Regions from separate parts of the Halomonas sp. KHS3 genome, predicted to be linked through region 3. Evidence: predicted binding sites of a transcription regulator. Region 3 holds the regulator's gene; each other region holds the start of a gene.
What was found. Region 3 encodes LexA, which represses DNA repair genes until DNA is damaged. Its sites were predicted from a motif close to TACTGTNTANNTANACAGTA; they were not measured.
Positions count from the first base shown of each region.

Region 1 (6,141 bases), on a different contig from region 3:
AACCCGCAATGCCGCTACGTCCAAAACGATCTACGCCCAGTCGTGGCAGCCCCAGGTGGAGGCCGAAGAAAACACAGGCAAGCTATTGGCCACCGGCTATTCCTGCCGTAGCCAAGTGAAGCGTTACTCGGAACAATCATTACCGCACCCGCTTCAGGCACTGCTTGTGTGCCTAAAGCAAGCAGGTTAAAAGAACAGCCTTTTCAGCGCCAATCCCGGATCACTTTCGCGCATAAAGGCTTCGCCAACCAGAAAGCCGTTAACGTTATGATCGCGCATTAGCTCAACGTCATCGCGGGTATGAATACCCGATTCGGTAATCACCGTGACGTCCTCAGGAATGCGCGGCAGCAGATCCAGGGTGGTATTCAGGCTGGTTTCAAAGGTATGCAGATTACGGTTATTGATGCCGACCAGCTTTAGATCCAGTGCCAGGGCACGCTCAAGCTCGTTGGCGTCGTGCACCTCGACCAGCACACCCATACCCAACTGATTGGCCTGCTGATGCAGGTCGCGCAGTTGAGCATCATCCAGGGCGGCAACGATCAGCAGAATACAGTCCGAACCAATCGCCCGCGCTTCACAAACCTGATAGCCATGGGTGATAAAGTCCTTGCGAATCACCGGCAGCGTGCAGACGTCCCGAGCGGCAATTAGATAGTCTTCATGGCCCTGGAAAAAGTCGGCGTCGGTAAGCACAGAGAGACAGGCAGCACCGCCCTGGGCGTAGCTTTTGGCGATATCCGAGGGGTGAAATTCTTCGCGAATAACGCCTTTTGACGGTGAGGCTTTTTTCACCTCGGCGATAATCGCCGGATCACCCGTTGCGATGCGCGTATTAAGCGCCTCAATAAAGCCACGCGGGGTGCTCTGCTGCTCTCCTAACGCGAGCAAATCCGCCTCTGAAACGGCCTGACGGCGCTCTGCCACTTCCTGGTCTTTGCGAGCAAGAATGCGCGTTAAAATAGTCGGCGTTGCCTGTTGAGTCATGGTGGTCTCTTACTGTTTAAAAACGCTGGTGAAGTGCGAAAGCTCTCTAAGCTTCTCAAGCGGCAGTTTAGAAGCTTGCGCGTCCTGGGCTACCATCACACCCTCTTTTAACGTATCCGCAACGCCCGAACAGTAGAGCGCGGCCCCTGCATTTAGCGCGACCATATCGGCAGCGGCACCTTCACCGGAAAGCGCGGCCTTAACCAAGCGCAGGCTGTCTTCGGCGCTGGCGGCTTTCAGTGTTGCCAAGCTTTGGCGCTCAATACCCAGTTCTTCGGGTGTAATGGTGTACTGGGTAATCTCACCCGCTTTAAGCTCGGCTACCAAGGTGGGGCTGGCCAGAGATATCTCATCCAGACCGTCCTCGGAGTGAACGACCATCACATGGCGGCTACCCAAGGTTTGCAACACTTCCGCCATCAGCGGCACCAGCTCCTGCGCGTAAACACCCAGTACCTGATTGGGAGCACCAGCAGGATTGGTCAACGGGCCCAAAATATTAAACAGCGTGCGCACGCCCATTTCGCGGCGGGGGCCAATGGCATAGCGCATGGCCGGATGATGATTAGGCGCAAACATAAAACCTACACCCACCTGCTCGATACAGCGCGCTACCTGGTCAGGCTTGAGATCCAGGTAGATACCCGCCACATCGAACAGATCCGCACTACCCGATGAAGACGAAACGCTTCGGTTGCCATGTTTGGCCACATGGGCACCAGCGGCAGCGGCGACAAAACTGGCGGCGGTGGAAACGTTAAACAGGTTGGCACCATCGCCACCGGTGCCGACAATGTCCACAACGTTTTCAGCACTCAGTTCAACGCGCTTCATCAACTCGCGCATTACTTGAGCAGCGGCGCTAATTTCCTCGGCACTTTCACCTTTCATGGCGAGGCCTACTAACAGGCCACCAATTTGTGCATCGCTTGCATCGCCGGTCATAATCTGACGCATCAAAGCGTGCATGGCATCGAAAGAGAGGTCTTCGCGGCGCATCACCGCATTAATCGCATCTCGCATTTGCATGAGCAGAGGGGCCCCTAAAAGCGTGTGAAACCGGCTATCAGCCGCGTTTTAAAAAGTTGGCCAACAGCTCATGGCCTTGGCGGGTAAGAATCGACTCGGGGTGAAACTGCACCCCTTCAATATCCAACTCGCGGTGACGAAACCCCATGACTAAACCGGGGGTTACGTCGTCATCACCTGTCCAGGCAGTGATTTGTAAACAGTCGGGCAGGCTCGCTTTATCGACCACCAGGGAGTGATAGCGGGTAACCTCAACCGGGTTATCCAGCCCTTCAAACACGCCTTGGTTAGCATGCAGCACAGCGGAGGTTTTACCATGCATCACCTGCGGCGCGTGCACGACCTTGCCACCATACACTTGGCCAATCGCCTGATGGCCCAGGCAAACGCCTAAAATAGGCAGCTTGCCTGCAAAGTGTTTGATGGCGGTCATGGATATGCCCGCCTCGTTGGGAGTGCAGGGCCCAGGCGATACCACCAGGTGTGTCGGCGCCAGCATTTCGATCTGCTCAATGGTGATTTCGTCATTGAGGTGAGTGATGACTTCGGCACCAAGCTCACCCAGGTACTGGACAATGTTGAACGTGAAACTGTCATAATTGTCCAGCATCATTACTCTAGCATCTTTAAACACTTGATTAGATTCAACATCGACTAAAGATTGCTTCATTGTTACCCAGCCTGTTACCCAGGTTAGCCATCGGTTGAGCTTTTTGCTATGTTCTGGATTGTATCGTCTGAGCGTTGATGTCGCCATTCTAATCCGGCGCAAGGGATTATGAGTGCAAAGTAGTCTCCATCTGGGTCGCGCCTGCCGTGCGGCTTCCCGCCAGATGCCAGCTTTTCTAGCCTACTATGCTTACATTCCTTATATTGGTTGCAGTGAGTCAGCAACCAAACCGCAACCAATATATACAAGGGTATCGAATGACAGGAGGTTTAAGTGCGTGGGTTATCCCTACATTGACCGCATGCATTGGTGGTCTAGTGGTGCATTGGGTATCTAAAGGTAGAGATCGCCGGAAAGAAAGAAATGAGGCAAGGTATCCTATATGGAGGTGGTTTAAAGGCACTCCTCCCGGCAACGGCACTCAGCTCGAGGAATTCGAGCGTCATCATGAACAAGATTTGCATAAATACGAATATCAGGCGCCGAAATCTGAATGGCGCAAATTCAAGAAGCATTATGATGCTATAGATGAGCTGAGGAAAAAAGTCAGGACTGGACATCTCGATATTGCTGATTTTAGCGAGATACCTGCGGTTGAGCTAACCCAGCCTGAGCTTGATAAAGTCTTCAAGCATTGGCAGAAGATAATTAAATTAACTAGGCATAGAAAATAATCACTCCGCGGATTTTGAATCCGCGCAGCTACATTCTAAAGGCCGCGCTTGCACAAGGCTTTGTAGCTAAATCAGCACCTTACGATTTTACTATATTTCTATACAGCACATTGGTCGCGCTGGTTCTGCGACCAAACTGCGACCAGCCAACAACTACGCCGGATTAATCAGCTCTTCACCCTGTCCCTCTGCGGGCTTGTTGACCTTCGTACTCACAGGCCAGTGCTCTATCAATCCGGCATCGATATGCTTCACCATATTCCGTAACGTCTCACGATCGGTGATGTCGGGCGCTAGCCATGGCGCCAGGCTGTTGTCATCCAGTATCAGGGGCATCCGGTCGTGTACATCCGCAGCGCTCCCCCTAGCTGGCTCGGTGAGTATCGCGCAGCCTAGGCTGCCGTCTTCACGCTCGGCGAATATCCCAGCGAAGAATATCGGCTCTCGATCGGCGCGACAAATGAAATGCGGTTGCTTGGGCTGTGAGTCTTTAATCCACTCATACCAACCATCAGCCGGGATCAAACACCGATGCCGGGCAAACGCGCCTTTGAAATAGCCGTTTGTTGCCACGGTCTCTACCCGTGCGTTGATCGGCTGATTGCCTGACCCTTTGGCCCACTTCGGGCGATAACCCCACCACAGGTCATCAAATAGAGGCGCCGATTCCTCCGACTCCTGCCGGACGGCCGTGATCCACGTACCAGGTGCTACGTTGTAGCGCGGCTTACCGGAGCTTTCAGGCACAGATGCACCGACCTGTTTGGCCAGTCGATCTAACGGGGTGAATAACGCGAATCGTCCACACATGAGCGAAGCATAGCCCATATAACGCGCTTCGCAGCCGCCCTTTCATTTCGCTCTTGCAGTCAACGTTACTCTTCGCTTATCGTCTGCCCTAAATACTGTATATATTACCAGCATTTCAGGAGGCGCTTATGTCTAAATCCTATGAACAGTTAGTCAAACGTGTGCAGAAAGAGATCGGCAGCCCTGGTGCGCAATCAAAACACTGTGTCGAGATCCGCCGGCGGGAAGATGATAGCGCTGATGACTGGGCGCGCATGCTCTCTGACCTGGGCACTGTCGAGAACGTAACTATGATCCCGCTGGATGACGCTGCAGAGCACATCCGCCTGCGCTGGAACCCAGAGGAGAGCATGGCATGAGCATGCACCTTTCGATCCTCGGGCGCGTCGATACCACTGCCCCACCGGTAAAGTTACCGTTGGCAGCTGGCGAAGTGCGTACCGGTTTTCCTTCGCCCGCTGATGACTATCTCGAAGCTGAGCTTGACTTGGTGGCTCACCTAATCCAGCACCCCAGCGCAACGTATTACCTCAGGGCCAAAGGCACATCGATGACCGGCGCGGGGATCTATGACGGCGACCTTTTGATAGTCGATCGCTCGTTAGAACCCAAGGGCGGGCATATCGTGATCATGAGTGTGGATGGTGAGCTCACGTGTAAAAAGCTGGGCTCGATCGGCAACCGCCCTTACCTCTTTGCCGCTAACCCTGAGTTTCGACCAATGCCGCTAGAGGGCCGCGAGTGCCAAGTGTGGGGCGTGGTCACGCACAACATTCACTCATTGGCCCCAGGGTTCTCAGTATGATCGCCCTGGTCGACTGTAATAATTTCTACGTTAGCTGCGAGCGCGTGTTTAATCCGAAGCTTGAGGGAAAGCCAGTAGGCGTGATGTCGAATAATGATGGATGCGTGGTGGCCAGGTCTGCAGAGATCAAGCAGCTAGGCGTGGCCATGGGTATGCCCGCGCATCAAATCGAACCACCCATCCGGAAGCAGTGCATTCTCCTATCCAGTAATTACGCGCTGTACGGCGACATGAGCCGCCGAGTTACCGACGTTCTCAGCCAGCACACGCCCCATGTTGAGGTTTATTCGATCGATGAATCGTTCCTGTCGTTTGAGGGGTTCGAGCCTGAGACGCTAAACGAGCGGTGCCAGGTGATGAGGCACCAGGTGCGCCGTGATACCGGCATTCCGGTGAGCGTCGGCTTGAGCACATCTAAAACACTGGCGAAGATAGCGAACCATAGGGCGAAAAAAGAGGCGCATTTTAATGGCGTGGCCATCATGGAGCCGGATAGCGACGACACTCGGGCTTTCCTCGAGCAGCTGCCAGTTACAGAGATATGGGGCGTGGCTGGTCGCAGCGCCGTACGCCTGCACACGCTGGGCATTGAAAACGCATGGCAGCTGCGCGAAGCCTGCCCAAAGCAATTGCGTAAGCATTTTTCGGTGGTAATGGAGCGCATCGTCTGGGAATTGCGGGGCGTCGACTGTATCCACCTGGACGACATGACCCAGCCTAAAAAGCAGATAATGGTCTCCCGTTCATTTGGGCGACTCACTAACAACAAGGCAGATCTTCACGAAGCCATCCGCGTGCACACTTCCCGCGCTGGCGAGAAGCTACGCAAGCAAAGCGGCCTGGCCCAGGCAATCATGGTGTTTGTTCGCACGAATAGATTTAGGCAGGATCTGCCCAGCTACAGTAAAAGCCTAGTGATACCGCTGCCCCACCCGACGGATGACAGCCGTGAGTTGGTGAGGGCCGCGATTGCTGGATTAGATAGGATCTTCAAACCGGGCATCATGTATCAAAAATGCGGCGTGATGCTGATGGATCTCTGCGATCATGACCATGAGCAGCTTGGGCTGCTGGCTGAGCCAATGAGTGATGAGAAGCGTGAACGCAACGAACGGTTGATGGCCACGTTGGATAAGCTGAACCGCGAGCACGGAAAAAATACG
Region 1 is NZ_JWHY01000010.1:107,433-113,573, reverse strand. It holds gene RO22_RS19800 (FAD-binding and (Fe-S)-binding domain-containing protein) at 1-190, shown strand, start outside; gene trpC (indole-3-glycerol phosphate synthase TrpC) at 187-990, opposite strand; gene trpD (anthranilate phosphoribosyltransferase) at 1,000-2,019, opposite strand; gene RO22_RS19785 (anthranilate synthase component II) at 2,057-2,689, opposite strand; gene RO22_RS19780 (hypothetical protein) at 2,947-3,363, shown strand; gene RO22_RS19775 (SOS response-associated peptidase) at 3,517-4,173, opposite strand; gene RO22_RS19770 (DUF1654 domain-containing protein) at 4,302-4,532, shown strand; gene RO22_RS19765 (LexA family protein) at 4,529-4,978, shown strand; gene RO22_RS19760 (Y-family DNA polymerase) at 4,975-6,141, shown strand, end outside.
Region 1: RO22_RS19770 (DUF1654 domain-containing protein) is a predicted target of LexA. The motif match lies at 4,267-4,286, and genes of this name have one in related genera.

Region 2 (6,141 bases), on a different contig from region 3:
GAGGTGCTGGATAACTGCCGCGCCCCGAGCCACTTTGCCACCCAGTAAAGCCTATTGGGAGCCTCTGATGAGACGGCAGGTTTCTATTGGGCGCCTTTCCATTCAAGGATATTGTTAGCTGTCAGGCTAACAATATTCTGGCGCGCTTCCGGTGTGATCCAGGCGTTGTGAGGCGTGACGATTAAGTTTAGCGGCTCGCTGAGCGCATCCAGCAGTGGGTGCCCATCTCTGGGTGGTTCAGCGGGCAGCACATCAACGCCTAATCCACCCAGCTTGCCGCTGCGCAACGCCTCTAACGCTGCCACTTCATCGATAACCCCGCCGCGGGCGCAGTTGACCAGTAGTAGTGAGTTCTTGGCGCGCGCTAAGCGCTCCCGGTTGATCAAGTGCTTGGTGGCCTCGCTCAACGGGCAGTGCAGGCTGATAACATCGGCATCGGGAAGCAGGTCGTCCAGGGCAGGCCGCTTATCATTAGCTTCGTTGCCGGGGCGGGCGGCAAAGGTGACCTGCATGCCAAAGGCCTCCGCCAAGCGTGCTACTTCGGTACCTAGCTCGCCTTGCCCGACCATGACGAGCTGTTTGCCTGCCAGTTGGAGCGTTGGGTAATCCTGCAAGCAGAAGAAAGCGCTACGCTGCCACTCGCCTGCGGCAACATCGCGCTGATATTGGGGAAGACGATTGGCTAACGCGAGCATGAGCATCAAAGTGTGTTGGGAAACGCTAGCGGTGCCGTAAGCCGCCACGTTTTTAACGTCAATGTCGTGTTCTTTTGCACTTTCAAGATCGATATTATTGAGGCCTGTCGCCAATACGCATATCAGCCGCAGTTTTGGCAGTTGCTGCAGCGTTTCGGCGTCCAGCACGACCTTGTTTACGATCGCTATATCGGCGTTAGCAAGGCGTTCCCGCGCTTGTTGCGTGGTACTCTGCTCAAACACCTCAAGGTTTGAAACCGCCTCCTTAATGGCGGCCAAATTGATCTCGGGGCCGAGACTTTGCGTATCCAGTATCACCGCATGGGGCATTTTCTTCTCTCCATTAACCGCAGGGGTCTGTATAACCTTGCTCGTCAGGGGGCACAAAAGGGTATAATGGCGGCGCTTTATCAACCGCAGCCTTGGAATTTAACCCGACAGGCCACATATTGCAGCCTGGCAGCGTTTGTGTTCGCCATTGTTCTTTCTTTTCAGAACGAGTCTTTTAGATAGAACTGGATTTGTCAGAGCTGTTTCCGTAGAGCTGAGTCGTTAGAATCAGTTCTGTCAGAACTAAGCTTGTCAGGGTTGAGCTTATTAGGAGTCATTAAGATGCCCATCTATGAATATGAGTGCAAGGCCTGCGGCCATCGTATGGAAAAATTGCAGAAGATTAGCGCCGATCCTCTCAAGGATTGCCCTGCATGCCAAAGTGATGGCTTGGAACGGCTTGTCTCGGCAGCGGGATTCCGTTTGGCCGGCGGCGGTTGGTACGAAACTGATTTCAAAACGGGTAGCAAAAAGAACCTGGCCGCTGATGGCAAAACTGCCTCTGCAGATGCCGGTAAATCAAGCGATTCCAGCGCTACCGCTAAGAGCGTTACTCCCAAAGACAAGGGCGCCGCGGCATAGCCGCGGCAGTCAGGGTCGGGACGCCCGCGACACACTCATTGCCACGTAACAGAACAGGATTTGACATGCGCAGCCATTATTGCGGCCAGCTAAACGAAACTTTGGTGGATCAAACGGTTACGGTATGCGGATGGGTTCATCGCCGCCGTGACCACGGTGGGGTAATTTTCCTCGATATGCGCGATCGCGACGGCATCGCACAGTTCGTGGTCGACCCTGATACCGCCGAGGCATTCGCTAATGCCGACCGTGCCCGCAGTGAATTTGTCCTGCGTATCACTGGCCGCGTTCGGCTGCGCCCAGAAGGCACCCAAAACGCCAACATGCCGACGGGTATGATTGAAGTGTTGGCAAAAGACGTTGAAGTGCTCAATACCGCCGTTACTCCGCCATTCCAGCTGGATGAGCATGGCAAGGTCGGCGAAGAAGTGCGCTTAAAGCATCGCTATATCGATCTGCGTCGCCCGGATATGATCGAGAAGCTGCGTCTGCGCTCGCGTATTTCTCATAACGTGCGCGCGTACCTCGAAAACCAAGGCTTCCTGGATATCGAAACGCCGGTACTCACCCGCGCTACGCCAGAGGGTGCTCGTGATTACCTGGTGCCTAGCCGTACCCACGCGGGTAGTTTCTTTGCACTGCCTCAGTCGCCGCAACTGTTTAAGCAGCTGTTGATGGTGGCGGGTTTTGACCGCTACTACCAAATTGCCAAGTGCTTCCGCGATGAAGACCTGCGCGCCGACCGTCAGCCTGAGTTCACCCAGATTGATATCGAGGCGTCGTTTGTGGAAGAGAACGACATCATGGGCATTACCGAAGCCATGATTCGTCAGCTTTTCCAGGACGTGCTAAAAGCCGAACTCCCTGAGTTCCCGCGCATGACCTGGCAGGAAGCGATGGACCGCTTCGGTTCCGATAAGCCGGATCTGCGTATCCCGCTGGAACTGACCGATGTCGACGACCTGATGCAGCAAGTCGATTTCAAAGTCTTCTCTGGCCCCGCCAGCGCGGATGATGGCCGCGTAGCGGCGCTGAAAGTACCCGGTGGCGCCAAGCTATCGCGCAAAGAGATCGACGAATATACCAAGTTTGTCGGCATCTACGGCGCCAAAGGTTTGGCGTGGATCAAGGTCAACGAGCGCGCCAAAGGGCTTGAAGGTCTGCAGTCTCCGATCGTCAAGTTTATGGAAAACATCGTTGAAGAGCTGCTCGACCGCGTGGGCGCAGAAGATGGTGACATCATCTTCTTCGGTGCCGATAAAGCGCGAATCGTTAACGAAGCCATTGGCGCGCTGCGCGTCAAGCTCGGTGCTGACCTGGAACTCTATACTCAAGAGTGGGCGCCACTGTGGGTAGTCGACTTCCCAATGTTTGAAGCCGACGACAACGGCCGCCTTAGCCCACTGCACCACCCCTTTACCGCGCCTTCCTGCACACCGGAAGAGCTCAAGGCCGATCCTGCCAACGCGCTTTCACGCGCTTACGATATGGTGCTCAACGGTACCGAATTGGGCGGCGGCTCTATTCGTATCCACGATCAGACCATGCAGAGCACGGTGTTTGAGATTCTAGGCATTGGTGAAGAAGAAGCCCAAGAGAAATTTGGCTTCCTGCTGGATGCACTGCAGTACGGTGCGCCGCCTCATGGTGGCTTAGCCTTTGGCTTGGATCGCTTGGTCATGCTGATGGTTGGTGCCAAGACTATTCGTGAAGTCATCGCCTTCCCGAAAACCCAAAGCGCTGCCTGTTTGATGACCAATGCACCGGGCGAAGTCAGCCCCGAGCAGTTGAAAGATTTGAACATCCGCCTACGTCAGAAAGTCAAAGCGGAACCCGCCGCCGAATAAATCGGTTTGGATGGCTGCTCAACACCGACGCCACGGCGTCGGTGTTTTTGTATGTTCTAGTCACACGAGTATCGACGCCATGGAAGAGCAAAAGCCCGTCGTACCCATTCGCATTTTGGGCATAGACCCTGGCTCCCGGGTAACCGGTTACGGGGTGATCGACATTATTGGCGTTAAACCCTGCTACGTAGCGAGTGGCTGTATCCGCACGGCAGAAGGGGCCTTGGAGCAGCGCTTGGCGCAAATTTACGCCGGTCTTAGCGAAGTCGTCGGCCTGCATCGACCCTCCCAGGTGGCCATTGAGCGGGTATTTATGGCCAAAAATCCCGATTCAGCGCTGAAGCTTGGCCAGGCTCGGGGGGCGGCAATGGTGTGTATGGCCAATCATGGCTTGAGCCTTGCCGAGTACGCCGCGCGGCAGATCAAGCAGGCGGTGACCGGCCAGGGCGGCGCGGACAAAGAGCAGGTGCAGCATATGGTGACCGCCATTCTGCAGCTCTCCGCTACTCCCCAGGCCGATGCCGCCGACGCGTTAGCCATTGCGTTAACCCATGCTTATAACGGCTCTGTGTTTAGCAGCCATGGCTTGCCCGCTGCGCCATCTCGGGGCCGCCGTCGCTCAACTGGACGCTGGCGGCTTTAATTCCCGCTGTACCGCTGGCTGAACTACTGGTCACCTGTACAGAGTCGCTTTATAGTAATCACCTGTTTTTCACTCTATTTTTTTCATTCCGGTGCGAGCGTATTTATGATTGGACGTCTGAGTGGTCAGCTAGTGGCAAAGCAACCTCCCTGGATTGTGATCGACGTTCATGGCGTAGGTTACGAACTAGAAACCTCAATGAATACGCTGGTCGCACTTCCTGCGATTAACGAGAGCGTCTCATTATTCACCCATTTAACCATTCGTGATGATGCCCACTTACTCTATGGCTTCGGTCGTGAGCATGAACGTGCTCTGTTCCGCGCCTTGATCAAGGTCAATGGCGTAGGGCCCAAGCTTGCACTCGCCATCCTGTCGGGTATGGACGAAGACGCCTTTATGCGCTGCGTCCGTGATGACGACAGCAAAGCGCTGACAACCCTGCCAGGAGTGGGTAAGAAAACCGCAGAGCGGCTGATTATTGAAATGCGCGACCGTTTTCCCGAGTGGGAAGATGGCAGCGACGCGCTACTGCCCCTTGAAGCCACCAATGGCCGTGCTTCTACCCGCGATAGTCTTGCCGATGCGGAAGCCGCGTTAGTTAGCTTGGGGTATAAACTGACTGAGGCGTCGAAAATGCTCGCCGATATTGACCCCAATCAGTCTACCGAAGCGCTGATTAAAGCCGCGCTCACCCAGCGCATGGGTGGCTAAGCAGGCAGCGGTGTGAGTACGAAATTGTGGGTAGTGGATAGACCTTTGTGAATAGACCTTTTGAATCGCCATAAAGAAGAGCACCTATGTTAGAACACGATCGGCTGATCGCCGCTGAGCCTGAACAGGGGGAGGGGCGCATTGATTACGCGATTCGCCCCAAGCGGCTGGATGACTATATTGGCCAGCCGCGTGTGCGTGAACAACTGGAAATCTTTATCGGCGCCGCGCGGCTGCGTGAAGAGAGCCTGGATCACACTCTGGTATTTGGCCCCCCAGGGTTAGGTAAAACGACCCTTGCGCATATTATTGCCACCGAGATGGGCGTCGGTATGAAGTCGACTTCCGGGCCGGTACTCGAGCGGGCAGGCGATCTAGCCGCCATGCTGACTAATTTAGAGCCTGGCGACGTACTCTTTATCGATGAAATTCATCGCCTGTCACCGGTGGTCGAAGAAGTGCTCTACCCGGCCATGGAAGATTTTCAGCTCGATATTATGATTGGCGAAGGGCCTGCGGCACGTTCGATTAAACTGGATCTTCCCCGCTTCACCCTGGTGGGCGCCACGACCCGGGCAGGATTATTGACCTCCCCGCTGCGTGACCGATTTGGTATCGTGCAGCGGCTTGAGTTTTATAACCTGGAAGAGCTAACAGAAATTGTCTCGCGTTCAGCGCGCTTGTTAGGCGTTGAAACCAGCCATGATGGCGCCATTGAAGTGGCCAGGCGTTCAAGGGGCACGCCGCGAATTGCCAACCGACTGCTACGCCGGGTGCGGGATTACGCCGAAATGAAAGGTAACGGCGTCGTCGATGTCGCCATGGCTGATGCGGCTCTCAATATGCTTAATGTGGATCACCACGGCTTGGATCATATGGATCGGCGGCTACTGCTGGCCATGATCGATAAATTTGACGGTGGGCCGGTGGGTATTGACTCACTCGCCGCGGCGATCAGTGAAGAACGTGACACGATCGAAGACGTTATTGAGCCCTATCTTATTCAGCAGGGCTTGATGATGCGCACTCCCCGCGGCCGGGTGGCCACCCGCCAGGCGTGGCTGCACTTTGAGCGCGTGCCCCACGCACAGGCAACCGATATGGAAGGAGAGCGCCGTCCGTGAGTAGCTGCACAAGAGAAGGTTATCGACTGCCGCTGCGCGTTTATATGGAAGATACTGACGCAGGCGGCATTGTCTACTACGTTAACTACTTGAAGTTTATGGAGCGTGCGCGTAGTGAATGGCTCCGCCAGTTGGGCCTGAATCAGCAAACGCTGCTAGACGAAGGTACACAGCTAGTGGTATACCGCTTGGCCTGTCACTACGCG
Region 2 is NZ_JWHY01000004.1:454,577-460,717, forward strand. It holds gene RO22_RS12920 (acylphosphatase) at 1-48, shown strand, start outside; gene RO22_RS12925 (D-2-hydroxyacid dehydrogenase) at 84-1,025, opposite strand; gene RO22_RS12930 (FmdB family zinc ribbon protein) at 1,308-1,607, shown strand; gene aspS (aspartate--tRNA ligase) at 1,673-3,454, shown strand; gene ruvC (crossover junction endodeoxyribonuclease RuvC) at 3,534-4,097, shown strand; gene ruvA (Holliday junction branch migration protein RuvA) at 4,203-4,811, shown strand; gene ruvB (Holliday junction branch migration DNA helicase RuvB) at 4,898-5,935, shown strand; gene ybgC (tol-pal system-associated acyl-CoA thioesterase) at 5,932-6,141, shown strand, end outside.
Region 2: ruvA (Holliday junction branch migration protein RuvA) is a predicted target of LexA. The motif match lies at 4,122-4,141, and genes of this name have one in related genera.

Region 3 (6,141 bases):
GGTTAACGCTGGAACACTATCCGGGAATGACCGAGCGTACGCTGACGGAGATTGGTGAACAGGCTTGGCAGCGCTGGTCGCTCCAAGCGGTGCGGATTATTCATCGTGTCGGTTACCTGGGGCCAGGCGATCCGATTGTGCGCGTACTCGTGGCCAGCGCACACCGGCGTGAGGCGTTCGAAGCCTGCGATTTTATTATGGATTATCTGAAAACCCAGGCGCCTTTCTGGAAGAAAGAGCACTCTGCCCAGGGCGAGTATTGGGTCAAAGAGCGTCACTCTGATCAACAAGATGCAGCGCGCTGGGAGTGAGACGGCCGCGTTGCTGCGCTTTTTTTCACAATAATGCGCAGCTCTAACGATTGGCGGCGTTGTCCAGGGGGATAGTCTCTGGCATTTCGGCGGCCATAATCTGTAGATGTACATCGGGCAGGTGCTGCATATGCTCCGCCAGCCACTGCACCATGCGAGGCTGTAATGCTTGGCGCAAGTCGGCAAGCGTCTCTGCTGCAATCTCCTCAAGCTGATCATCCAGCCAATCATTAAAGCTATCTTCATCCAGCGGGCTGGCCCCCGAGGCATCCAGCATCAAACGGCCAATACGCGCCCATCCAGTGTCAGTAGCCGTCACCGGCAGCGCTAAGTATAAGCTGCCGCGACGGGCCTTGTTGGCGTCGTGCACCTCAAGGCCAGGGTGGGGCACCACGCTGTTTTGACTGACTATGCAGGGCGGCTGCGGATAGCGCGACTCACAGCGCAGCCCGTGACTGTCAAAGCAAATTAGATCGCCGTTCACCGGCGTCAATGGAGCGCTAATGCCTAGCTGTTTGGCAATAGTCTGATGAGCCTGTTGGTGGCGGGCTTCGCCATGCACCGGTATGAGATGTTTTGGCCTGACCCACTGATACAGCTTGATCAGTTCATCCTGAGCGGGGTGCCCGGTAGCGTGCAGTTCAGGGTGGTTGAACTCGTCGTAGAGGTTGACACCTAAGTGCGCCAAACGCTTTTTAAGCTGTTCAATGGGGCGTTCATTGCCAGGAATGGCTTTAGCCGAAAAAATAACGTTATCGCCCGGCTGAAGATCCACAAAAGGGTGGCGACCCTGGGCGAGGCGCTGTAGCGCAGCTCGGGGCTCACCCTGGCTACCGGTGGCGATAATCACCACTTCATCCGGGGGAAGATAGCCTAAGTCATGATTGGGCACCAAAGGCGGTAAATCATCCATATAGCCGAGCCCCCGGGCAACGCTGACCATGCGCTCCATTGAACGGCCCATCAAGCTAATGCGTCGGCCACACTTCTGAGCGGCGCGCCCTATCGCTAACACCCGGGCAAGGTTACTGGCAAAGCAGGAGACCACCACCCGGCCCTGGCAGTTGCTGAGGGTTTTTGTCAGGGCGCGGGCGACGTCCCCCTCGCTGCCGGAGTGCCCGGGCATGGGGGCGTTAGTGGAATCGCCCACTACCAAGTCAACCGGGGCAAGCGCCTTGAAGAGGGCTGCACTGATCGGCGTGCCGATAATCGGTTCAGGGTCGAGTTTCCAGTCGCCGGTATGTAAAACGCGATAGCCACCGGCCATCATTATTAGCGCACAGCTTTCGGGAATGGAGTGGGTTAAAAGTAAATAGCGCAGCGTGAATGGCCCGCTCTCTAGGGCCTCGCCAGGTTCAATGACATGGATAGCCGCACCGCTAAGCTGATGCTCGGCAAATTTTAGCCGCAACAGGCCTGCCGCCAGCGGGGTGGCGTAAATGGGGCAGTTCCACATCGGCCATAGCCAGGCTGCGGCACCAATGTGGTCTTCGTGACCATGGGTGATAAATAGCGCTTTGGGCACGATCCCTAGTGCTTTCGGCGTATCAAGATTGGGTACCTGCAGCGGCGAGTTGGGAAGATCCTGGCGGATCATCATGCCGCAGTCCACGGCTATCCAGTGATCGTCATAGCCGTATAGCGTTAGATTCATTCCAATCTCACCGCATCCCCCCAGCGGCAAAATGCGCAGCGGTGGACGACGACGGGGACGAATTTGAACGCGTGGTGAATGCATCTGTTATGAAAAACCTAAAAAGTAGTGTCTTAACTATACGGGAAGGCAGGGGCAGCTAACAATCATCCACGGCCTTCCGATACACTATGCGACCTAAGCCGCTGGTTTGTCATAATTAACTTAGCAATAGGTCAAGAGTAGCTCACATGTCTCATTATTATCGTTTAGTAGTTTCCTGTCCTGACCGGGTGGGTATTGTTGCACGGGTATCGAGCTTTATTGCCCAGCAGGGCGGCTCCATTACCGAAGCTAGCCAGCACTCCGATTTAGAAACCGGCTGCTTTTTTATGCGCTACGAAATTCTGGCGGATTCGGTAGGTATGTCGGCGGAAGCGCTGAGCGCGGCATTTGAACCGATAGCCAGCGAATTCAATATGCAGTGGTCGCTGGTGGATACCCAGCAGCGTAGGCGCGTCGTGCTGATGGTGTCGCGGGAGTCACATTGCTTGGTAGATCTACTTTACCGCTGGCAGGCGGGGGAACTGGATTGCGACATTGTCGGGGTTATCTCCAACCATGATGATATGCGTTCGCTGACGGAGTGGTACGGTATTCCTTATCACCATGTACCGGTCGACCCCGACGATAAGCAAGCATCGTTTGCCAAGGTTCAGGCCGAAATCGACAGTGCCCGCGCCGACTGCGTGGTGCTGGCGCGCTATATGCAAATACTGCCCCCTGAGCTGTGCGCGCGCTATGCGGGGCGAGTGATCAATATTCACCACAGCTTTTTGCCCTCTTTTGCCGGGGCTAAGCCCTACCACCAGGCCTACCAGCGGGGGGTTAAGCTGATTGGCGCTACCTGCCACTATGTGACCGAGGAACTCGACGCAGGCCCCATCATCGAACAGGATATCCATCGCGTTAGCCACTGTCATACGCCTACTGATCTAGTCCGCTTTGGTCGTGATGTGGAGAAAGCCGTGCTCGCTCGCGGTTTGCGTTGGCACTTAGAGGATCGTGTGTTGGTGCATGGCAACAAGACAGTGGTATTTAGCTAAGTACTCTATAATGCCCGCCCATCAACCTGAGAGGCCGCCATGTCATTTGCGCAAAGTGTATTAGCGCCCTGGGCGCTGCTGCTCACCTGGCTACTCTCGTTAGCAGTGATCGCATGGGCGCTTTGGGGGCGGCCCTGGCAGGTGTTGATAGCGGATTCAGCGCTTCAGCACCGCTGGCTGGGTGCTACGCTGGCGGTGATGCTGATGTGGCAGCTTCGTGCCCAGGCTGTTGATTGGCTAACGCTACACCTTGTTTTTACAGTATTGATGACACTCGTTTTTAAAGCGCCATTAGCGCTGATTAGCAACGTGCTGATCAACATTGCCATGGTGGTGATTGGCCGCAATGAGTGGATGTTGCTGGGGGCAAATGTGCTGGTTACCGGGATCGTCCCGGCGGCCGTTATTGGCACGGTATGGCGGCTGGTAGATCGCCGCCTGCCGGATAACTTGATGGTATTTCTGTTTGCCTGCGGCTTTTTTGGCGCGGCGCTGGCAACGCTGGGAGGAGGCTTGGCGGCGGTAGTGCTGATTATCGTCGCGGGTACAGACCCTGAGGCGATCTATCTCGCCCAGGAGTATGCGCGTTTTTTACCACTGCTAATGCCTTCAGAGGCATTTATTACTGGCATGCTGCTGAGCATCCTGCTGGTCTATCACCCAAACTGGGTGGCCACCTTCAATGACCACCGCTATATCGACCTGCAGTAGCGGATTTATTAGCCGAGTGCCTGGCCGTTGCCACCACGAATTACGCCGACTCCAACGCCTTCAATATCGAGCGCTTGAGAGCGCAGGTCGATTTCAATGGGCGCAAAATCAGGGTTCTCTGCAAACAGCGTCACTTGATGCCCCTGGCGTTTGAAGCGTTTAACCGTTACTTCATCGTCCAGGCGGGCAACCACGATCTGGCCATCGCGAACCCGGTCAGTGCGATGAACCGCCAGTAAATCACCTTCCAAAATGCCAATATCCTTCATGGAAAGGCCGCGTACGCGCAGCAGATAGTCAGCTTTGGGAGTGAAGTACTCGGCCGGTAGCGGGCAGTAGCGATCAATATGTTCGGCGGCCAAAATGGGGCTGCCGGCAGCTACTTCCCCGATCACAGGCAGGCCAGTGGGTGGGGCTTCCACGTTGGTTGTGGGTAAGGCGGGGACTGCGCTATCCAGGACTTCTTGAGGTTCCTGGTTGGGCAGGCGGATGCCGCGAGAGGTGTTGCGGATAATGCGAATAACGCCTTTGCGTTCCAGCGCGCGCAGGTGCTCTTCAGCCGCATTGGGTGAGCGGAAGCCAAGTGCTTTGGCAATCTCGGCGCGGGTAGGAGGGTAGCCAAATTCGCCCATGGTCTTAACGATAAAATCAAACACGTGCTGTTGGCGAGCGGTTAGCGGACGCGACATACCAGACTCCATAAATAGTGAATAGACAGTAACAAGTTAAATGTCGACTTAATCAATAAGTGTTTAAGTATACAGTATGTTCCTCTGTCCAGTATATGGCTTGTCAGTGCCTATTGCCGATGTCTATGCAATTTTTCTAATCGTTTGAAACTAAGTTTCTGCTTATTTAATACGTCACATTTTGTCAATAAATCAAGCGTTGAGCCCGCCTACGTTATGGCATAGTATTTTGCTATGTTTTAAACACCTGTTTCCCTGGAGAGCGACATGGCTCAATCTGATACGGTGACCCGTATACTCGACACCGCCGAGGTGCTGTTTGCAGAGCGGGGTTTTGCTGAAACTTCGCTGCGCAACATCACTAGCAAAGCGCGGGTTAACTTAGCCGCTGTTAATTACCATTTTGGTTCCAAAAAAGCCTTGATTCAGGCCGTTTTTGCCCGCTACCTGGATCCGTTTAGTCAGCGCTTTCATACTGCGCTAGATGAGCTCGAGGGCCAACACGCCGGGCGCGTTATCCCGCTGGAAACACTGCTCGAGACCATGGCAACTACCGTTCTCGCGGTGCCCGCCGAGCGCAATAGTTTGAAAGTGTTTATGCGCCTGCTGGGTCTTGCCTACAGTCAAGCACAGGGACATCTAAGACGTTATATCCAGGAAGAGTATGGCGATGTGTTTACACGCTTCACCGAGCTTGTGCGCAAAGCAACGCCGGATCTGCCTGACGCCGAGCGTTTTTGGCGGCTACACTTTGTGCTCGGCACGGTAATCTTTACCCTGTCTGGCCTTGATGCGCTACGCGATATCGCGGAGAAGGATTACCACGAGCAGGTCTCTGTGCGTGATTTGGTCAGGCGATTGCTCCCGGTAGTGGTGGCTGCTATGAATGCGCCGTTACCCATAGCCCTTGACGGTGCCAAGCCAGAAGAAGGAAAACATGCGAACTCCTACGCTAGCTGAGCTACCTCCAACGGAACATATCTGGCTGGAGATTGATACTACCGAACAGTTGCTGCGCTGTTGGCGAGGGCCAAAAGTGCTCCATGAGTGTTCTATTTCATCCGGTGCTGCCGGAAGCGGGGAGCGCAATGGCAGTGGTAAAACCCCCCGCGGGTGGCACTATGTGCGCGCGGCCATTGGCGGAGATATGCCCGAAAATGCGGTGTTTCGAGGTCGCCGCTGGACGGGCGAGACATTTTCGCCCGAACTCGCCGAAGAGCATCCAGAGCGTGACTGGATTCTGACCCGCATACTGTGGCTGTGTGGCTTGGAAAAGGGCGTGAACCGCGGTGGTCAGGTGGACTCGCAACGGCGCTATATTTACCTGCACGGGACGCCGCCTGACGAGCCCATGGGCGTTGCTGCGTCCCACGGCTGTATTCGTTTACGCAATCCTGATCTGCTCTATATCTTTTCGTTAGCGTTGCCGGGTACCCCTGTTTGGTTGCACGGTGGCCGCCAGTCCTTTGATTGATCAGATTTTGACACCGCTAGACGATCGTCTAGAATCATCGCCCCTTTTCATGGACCTATCACGATGACTCAACCGTTAGGCCCGGTCATGCTTGACCTTGAAGGCCCAAAATTGACGGCTGCAGAAAAACGCTTGCTTCTAGAACCGACGGTAGGGGGCGTAATTTTGTTTGCCCGCAACGTTGAAAATGGCTATCAGGTTCGCAAGCTCTGCAGCG
Region 3 is NZ_JWHY01000005.1:39,934-46,074, reverse strand. It holds gene moaE (molybdopterin synthase catalytic subunit MoaE) at 1-311, shown strand, start outside; gene RO22_RS13315 (ribonuclease J) at 355-1,965, opposite strand; gene purU (formyltetrahydrofolate deformylase) at 2,196-3,050, shown strand; gene RO22_RS13305 (energy-coupling factor ABC transporter permease) at 3,090-3,761, shown strand; gene lexA (transcriptional repressor LexA) at 3,770-4,450, opposite strand; gene RO22_RS13295 (TetR/AcrR family transcriptional regulator) at 4,718-5,410, shown strand; gene RO22_RS13290 (L,D-transpeptidase) at 5,388-5,924, shown strand; gene nagZ (beta-N-acetylhexosaminidase) at 5,988-6,141, shown strand, end outside.